2 regions of the Metasolibacillus sp. FSL H7-0170 genome follow, and region 1 is predicted to be linked to the other one. Evidence: a T-box and tRNA genes for the amino acid it is inferred to sense, from the RefSeq annotation. Region 1 holds a T-box; the other holds one or more tRNA genes.
The links. The T-box of region 1 lies ahead of ileS (isoleucine--tRNA ligase). A T-box ahead of a tRNA ligase gene usually reads a tRNA of that ligase, here a tRNA-Ile.
Positions count from the first base shown of each region.

Region 2: it encodes a tRNA-Ile, which carries the amino acid that the T-box ahead of ileS (isoleucine--tRNA ligase) is inferred to sense. The anticodon was not compared.

Region 1 covers NZ_CP151964.1:1,444,522-1,448,001, forward strand. Annotated here, with positions in the region: gene ileS (isoleucine--tRNA ligase) at 1-1,666, opposite strand, end outside; T-box leader at 1,713-1,937, opposite strand; gene MHH70_RS06885 (DivIVA domain-containing protein) at 2,113-2,634, opposite strand; gene MHH70_RS06890 (RNA-binding protein) at 2,727-3,480, opposite strand, start outside.
Region 2 covers NZ_CP151964.1:3,766,077-3,769,556, reverse strand. Annotated here, with positions in the region: gene MHH70_RS17760 (nuclease-related domain-containing protein) at 1-227, shown strand, start outside; tRNA gene MHH70_RS17755 (tRNA-Glu) at 413-484, opposite strand; tRNA gene MHH70_RS17750 (tRNA-Ser) at 493-583, opposite strand; tRNA gene MHH70_RS17745 (tRNA-Asn) at 589-663, opposite strand; tRNA gene MHH70_RS17740 (tRNA-Ile) at 675-751, opposite strand; tRNA gene MHH70_RS17735 (tRNA-Gly) at 760-830, opposite strand; tRNA gene MHH70_RS17730 (tRNA-Phe) at 838-913, opposite strand; tRNA gene MHH70_RS17725 (tRNA-Asp) at 928-1,003, opposite strand; tRNA gene MHH70_RS17720 (tRNA-Met) at 1,007-1,083, opposite strand; tRNA gene MHH70_RS17715 (tRNA-Ser) at 1,127-1,219, opposite strand; tRNA gene MHH70_RS17710 (tRNA-Ile) at 1,239-1,315, opposite strand; tRNA gene MHH70_RS17705 (tRNA-Met) at 1,322-1,395, opposite strand; tRNA gene MHH70_RS17700 (tRNA-Ala) at 1,414-1,489, opposite strand; tRNA gene MHH70_RS17695 (tRNA-Pro) at 1,519-1,595, opposite strand; tRNA gene MHH70_RS17690 (tRNA-Arg) at 1,604-1,680, opposite strand; tRNA gene MHH70_RS17685 (tRNA-Leu) at 1,690-1,778, opposite strand; tRNA gene MHH70_RS17680 (tRNA-Gly) at 1,785-1,859, opposite strand; tRNA gene MHH70_RS17675 (tRNA-Leu) at 1,895-1,979, opposite strand; tRNA gene MHH70_RS17670 (tRNA-Lys) at 1,998-2,073, opposite strand; tRNA gene MHH70_RS17665 (tRNA-Thr) at 2,078-2,153, opposite strand; tRNA gene MHH70_RS17660 (tRNA-Val) at 2,162-2,237, opposite strand; rRNA gene rrf (5S ribosomal RNA) at 2,242-2,357, opposite strand; gene MHH70_RS17650 (LysR family transcriptional regulator) at 2,663-3,480, opposite strand, start outside.

The DNA of each region.
Region 1 (3,480 bases):
GGTCAGAGCCTTCTAAGTAAAGGTCTGCTGGATACTGCATTCCTCGCTCTACAAGCACACCCTGATGTGATGAACCCGAGTCGAACCAAACATCCATAATATCGTTTTCTTTCGTAAATTCACCGTTCGGACTACTTGGATGCGTGAAGCCTTCTGGTAATAATTCCTTTGCCTCTTTTTGGAACCAAATATTTGAGCCGTGTTGACGGAATAATGCTGCCACATGCGCAATCGTTTCAGGTGTAATAATTGCTTCACCATTTTCTCCATAGAAAATTGGAATCGGTACACCCCATGCACGCTGACGTGAAATAACCCAATCGCCACGGTCACGAATCATATTATAAAGTCGCGTTTCCCCCCATGCTGGTGTAAAGGCTGTTGCAGTTACCGCGCTTAATAATTCGTCACGGAACATCTCTACAGATGCAAACCATTGTGGTGTTGCACGATAAATAACAGGCTTTTTCGTACGCCAGTCATGTGGATAAGAGTGTGTGAAGAAGTTGAGCTTTTCTAATGCGCCTACTTCTTTTAGCTTTTCGGTAATCGCTTTATTCGCCTCGTCATAGAACATACCCTCAAAGCCAGGTGCTTCATTCGTATAGCATCCACGATTATCAACAGGCGATAACACAGGAAGTCCATATAGTTTCCCAACATTAAAGTCGTCTTCCCCGTGCCCTGGTGCAGTATGCACACAGCCCGTACCAGCATCTGCTGTTACATGGTCACCTAGCATTACTAATGAATCACGGTCATAAAACGGATGCGCTGCGACAACGCGGTCTAATGCCTCTCCTTTTAATTCCTGTACAATTTCATAGTTTTCCCATTGTAATTCTGTTGCAATTGTCTCTAATAAATCTTTCGCAATGATAAATTTGTTATCAGCAATTGCTACTACTACATATGTTAATTCAGGGTTTACTGTAATCCCAAGGTTGGCAGGTAATGTCCAAGGCGTTGTCGTCCAAATAATAAATTTTGCATCCGCTGGTACAGCACCCTTTGTATCTTTAATCGTAAAGCTTACATAAATAGATGGTGATTTCACATCTTTATACTCAATTTCTGCTTCTGCTAACGCTGACTCTGAAGAAGGTGACCAATAAACCGGCTTCAAGCCTTTATAAATATAGCCCTTCTCTGCCATTTTACCGAACACTTCAATTTGGCGTGCTTCAAACTCTGGCTTTAATGTAATATATGGGTTTTCCCAATCACCGCGCACACCTAGGCGTTTAAATTGCTCACGTTGATTATCGATTTGCTCATATGCATACTCTTCACAAAGCTTGCGGAATTCTGCAACTGACATTTCTTTACGCTTAACACCTTTATTTGTCAATGCCTGCTCAATCGGTAAGCCATGTGTGTCCCAGCCCGGCACATATGGTGCATTGTAGCCAGTCATCGAACGATGGCGCACAATCATATCCTTTAACACTTTATTTAAAGCGTGACCGATATGGATATCACCATTCGCATATGGTGGTCCATCATGTAATACATAATGCGGTCGACCTTTCGTGCGCTCCTCTACTAACTGATAAATATTTTGCTCGTTCCATCTTTCTTGAATTTTAGGCTCGTTTGCTGGTAAATTTCCGCGCATCGGGAAATCCGTTTTCGGCATTAATAACGTTTCTTTATACTCTACCATTTGTTAAAACCCTCCTTAATAAATAAAAAAGCCTCTCATCCCTCGAAAAAGGGACGAGAAGCTATAACTCGTGGTACCACCCTAATTTACACAAAAATTGTGTCTCTTAGAACGCTGTAACATAGCGTTAAACGAAATTACCTACTAGAAGTCGTTTTCAGTAATTTAGCTAAGAAGTGATGTTCCGTTTTAATTGTTTCGTCTGAGCTCCCACTATCCCCAAATCGCTAATCAGCAATTAAAACATACTGTCTTCCTTAAATGCTATTATTCATATGTATCCACAGTATATGAAAAACAGAAAAAAACGTCAAGTTCTATAAGCTAATCGATTTAGAAATTTTAATGTGGGCGTCCAAAATGCGTGCAAAGCACTGCTTTTTAGACAGCCCTATTAAAGTCTAGATTCGTGTCAGCTAAGACGTAATGGATATGGCAAGAAGCCTTTAGTTTTCGTCGTTTTCGCCTACTTTTACTTGCTCTTGAATATCAGTTAAGTCCACATCGTATTCAAGCAAATGCTCCCAGTCATCGGTATTTAATAAATCTAGCTGTGCTTCAACGAGCATTTTGAAGCGATTGCGGAAAACCTTTGATTGCTTTTTCAGCTCATCAATTTCAATTGTAATTTTACGTGCTTTTGTCAAAGCATCGTTAACAATGCGATCAGCATTTTTTTCAGCCTCTTTGACAATGAGCTTCGCTTCCTTTTGTGAATTACGACGAAGCTCCTCAGCAGCATCCTGTGCTACAACGATGGATTTTTGCAATGTATCTTCAAGCGTATTAAAATGATTAATTTGCTGTGACATCATTTTCACTTTCTCTTCAAGCTCTTTTTTGTCGCGCAAAATAATTTCATAATCTTTAATAATTTGGTTTAAAAATTCATTTACTTCGTCCTCCGCATAGCCGCGAAAGCCTCTCGTAAACTCCTTATTATGTATATCAAGCGGTGATAACGGCATTACATGACACTCCTTTATCTATTCGTCTTTTCGTCTATTATAAAGCTTTTATGCAATTATGAATATGGTAATTCATAAAAAACAAGCCATTTTTATGATTTTTGCTCTAAACGACCTATTTGTAAACGAATTTTATCCTTTTTTGTTCGTCCTTCCGTCATAAGTACCTTGAAGCGTCCAAAACCCCTGACAGAAACGATATCACCCTCTTGCAATTCAAAGCTTGCATTCTCGCGCACCGTCCAATTGACCTTCACTCTGCCTGATGATACTAAGTTTTGTGACTTTTGACGTGACATATTTAAAATCGTTGCAATCACAACATCTAGTCGCATCGAAGGTATTAAAACAAGCTGCTCTACCCATTGCTCCTCTAATTGAATAAGCGGTATTTGCTCCTCTACTTCCTCTAGATGAACCTTTACTTTTCCAATGCTCGTCAAATTAGCTCTTACGTAATCAGCAACTTCACCTGCAACTGCAAATTGAATCGTGCTCTCCGCTACTCGAATATCCCCAAACTTGCTTCTATCTATCCCTAGTGATAATAGTGCGCCAAGCACATCAGGATGCTTTAATTGCACAAATTTTGCGGGATATTGAACGCGGAAAATAGTAATTTGAAACTCCTCGGTTGTTGCTGCAAAATAGCTTGGTGCAATGATTAGGCGTTCGCGCTCTGCTGCATCAAATTTGCCCTCTGTCTTTACTTGTAAGTCATCCGTCTGTCCGATAATAGAAAATACAATAAAACGTTCTCGCGGGTCTAAAAAATCAGTTAGTTTCGGTGCATAACGATCCTCTACTTCTCGTTGCCAGCCCACAACTTGTTCAATAAATGGCTGC
Region 2 (3,480 bases), 1.6 Mb from region 1:
GGTTTGTTTGCTCACACTGCCATTTACAAGATAAATATGCGTATTTTCAGGCATTACATGATTTTCGTTTATTAGTAGATACAAAAATAACAAATCAGCAATTTTGCATGCTATGTGACATACCATCAAGATATGCAGCGATACGTTTACTCAAATTTTTTCCAGTTATAAAGCAAGGGCGCCATACTTATTATGAAATTCCTGAACAAATTCTTACTATGAAGTAGTCAAAAAGTCATGATTCACACATTAACCAGTCAAATTCGCACGTAAGACGCAGAAATTCGCACGTTGAATCAATGATTTCGCACGCAAAGTCTGGGAATTCGCACGAAACATCAGAATTTTTACTTGATTCTTTGTTTGCAAATAAAAAGCAGTACACGTCCTATGACATGCACTGCTTTTTAAATGACCCGTACGGGATTCGAACCCGTGTTACCGCCGTGAAAGGGCGGTGTCTTAACCACTTGACCAACGGGCCTTCGTTGCTGGCGGAGAAGGAGGGATTTGAACCCTCGCGCCGGTTACCCGACCTACGCCCTTAGCAGGGGCGCCTCTTCGGCCTCTTGAGTACTTCCCCAAAATTGGCTCCGAAGGCAGGGCTCGAACCTGCGACCAACCGGTTAACAGCCGGTTGCTCTACCACTGAGCTACTTCGGAATACGCTTTTATGGTGGGCCTAAATGGACTCGAACCATCGACCTCACGCTTATCAGGCGTGCGCTCTAACCAGCTGAGCTATAGGCCCTATTTAGAAGCGGGTGATCGGAATCGAACCGACGACATCAGCTTGGAAGGCTGAGGTTTTACCATTAAACTACACCCGCGTAGAAATGGTGGGTCAGGACGGAATCGAACCGCCGACACTTAGAGCTTCAGTCTAATGCTCTACCAACTGAGCTACTGACCCATCTTTTTTTAAAATGGCGGTCCCGACCGGGATCGAACCGGCGATCTCCTGCGTGACAGGCAGGCATGTTAACCGCTACACCACGGGACCTTTTGGTTGCGGGGACAGGATTTGAACCTGTGACCTTCGGGTTATGAGCCCGACGAGCTACCGAGCTGCTCCACCCCGCGATAATCAATATGTTGTTCACCAATTTTAGTTGTTCTTAAAAGATGGCGGAGGAAGAGGGATTCGAACCCCCGCGCGGTTTAACCCGCCTGTCGGTTTTCAAGACCGATCCCTTCAGCCGGACTTGGGTATTCCTCCGTTATACGAACGTTTAAAATGGTGGACCTTACAGGACTCGAACCTGTGACCGGACGGTTATGAGCCGTCTGCTCTAACCAACTGAGCTAAAGGTCCTTAAGATGGCGGCGGAGGGGGTCGAACCCACGACCTTACGGGTATGAACCGTACGCTCTAGCCAACTGAGCTACGCCGCCAGGATCTTTACTTATGGTTGGTGGAGCCTAGCGGGATCGAACCGCTGACCTCCTGCGTGCAAGGCAGGCGCTCTCCCAGCTGAGCTAAGGCCCCATAATTTTTTACTACCCGTTGGTTGTACATGGTCGGGAAGACAGGATTCGAACCTGCGACCCCTTGGTCCCAAACCAAGTGCTCTACCAAGCTGAGCTACTTCCCGAACTTTTTTGGCGCGCCCGACAGGAGTCGAACCCATAACCTTCTGATCCGTAGTCAGACGCTCTATCCAATTGAGCTACGGGCGCTTTTTTAAATGGTGCCGAGGACCGGAATCGAACCGGTACGGTAGTCACCTACCGCAGGATTTTAAGTCCTGTGCGTCTGCCAGTTCCGCCACCCCGGCACATGTTGGAGCGGAAGACGAGGTTCGAACTCGCGACCCCCACCTTGGCAAGGTGGTGTTCTACCACTGAACTACTTCCGCATGTGCTTTTTTTATTCTGACAGGTTTGTTTTTATTGGTGCGGGTGAAGGGAGTCGAACCCCCACGCCTCGCGGCGCTAGATCCTAAGTCTAGTGCGTCTGCCAATTCCGCCACACCCGCAAGAATTTTGGTCTTTAATGGTGAGCCATGAAGGACTCGAACCTTCGACCCTCTGATTAAAAGTCAGATGCTCTACCGACTGAGCTAATGGCTCAAAATGGTGCCGGCGATAGGAGTCGAACCCACGACCTACTGATTACAAGTCAGTTGCTCTACCAACTGAGCTACACCGGCATTTTGAATGGTGGAGGATGACGGGTTCGAACCGCCGACCCCCTGCTTGTAAGGCAGGTGCTCTCCCAGCTGAGCTAATCCTCCATTTGCCTAGCGATGTCCTACTCTCACAGGAGGAAGCCCCCAACTACCATCGGCGCTAAAGAGCTTAACTTCCGTGTTCGGTATGGGAACGGGTGTGACCTCTTTGCCATCATCACTAGACTATTCTCTATTTCAGAACGTTCATCCGTTCTTCAAGACAAGAATTAGTATATAATGTTCTCTCACATTATGCAATACTTTTTTTGAAAAAAATAATATTTTTTTCTAATTGATAAAGTGAAGCTTCAATTAGTCGATTTTCAATTAAATCTGAAGTGGGCGTCTTACTGCCCGTTAATGCGGGATAAAATAAAATACTCTGTTGCCCATTATAGCAAGTGATTTTCTAAAAGAAAATAGCTAATTTCACTCAGTTGAAATTAATTATAATAGTATATTAAGAAACTTGATAGTACATGCTCTTTTCAATACATATAAGAGTTTCTTATTTTCTTTAATAAGGGCAAGAGCTGCTCATTTTCTTTATCGTATTTTATAAATAAATCAATTACTGGTAATTCAAATAAATCAAAATCGATAATATTAAATCTGCCTTCCATCATCTCTTTATATATCGTTGATTTTGGTAAAAAGGCCATCCCTAGTCCATCTTTAACAAACTGTTTAACAATATAAGTTTGAGAAATTGACATTGTACGTATAAATGAAAAATGTTTCTTTAGCAATGGCTCAATCAATACCGATTCTTTTAAATGTCCAGTAAGTAAGGGGTATTTTTCAAATAAAGAACGATAATCATAATGTTCTCCCGTCTCATCATCATAACTATCTAATGGAACAGCAAGCTGTAGCGGACTCGACATAATTTTTTCAGCATGTATAAGGTGATGCCTGCTTCCTCCAATGCCAATACCTATATGTACTTGATTAGCTAAAAGCTGCTCGTCAATTTGCTCTGAATCCACAACCGCAATTTTAATTTCATATTCCTTATGCTCCATTAAAAATTGATAAATAATAAGTGGTAAATTTGTTTCTACTAGAAGTGGTGATAAAGCAATTGTAATGCTTTTTCTATACTGATTTGCGTAAAACAATGTATCGCGTTTACTGTCCTCCACTTTTTGTAAAATTTCCTTTGCTTGCTTTAAAAAGAATTTCCCTTCCTCTGATAGCCATATTTTTGTGTGCTCTCGATGAAACAACTTAACTTGCAAGCTTTCTTCTAATAGCTGAATATGTATTGTAATACTCGGCTGAGATATAAATAGCTTTTCCGCTG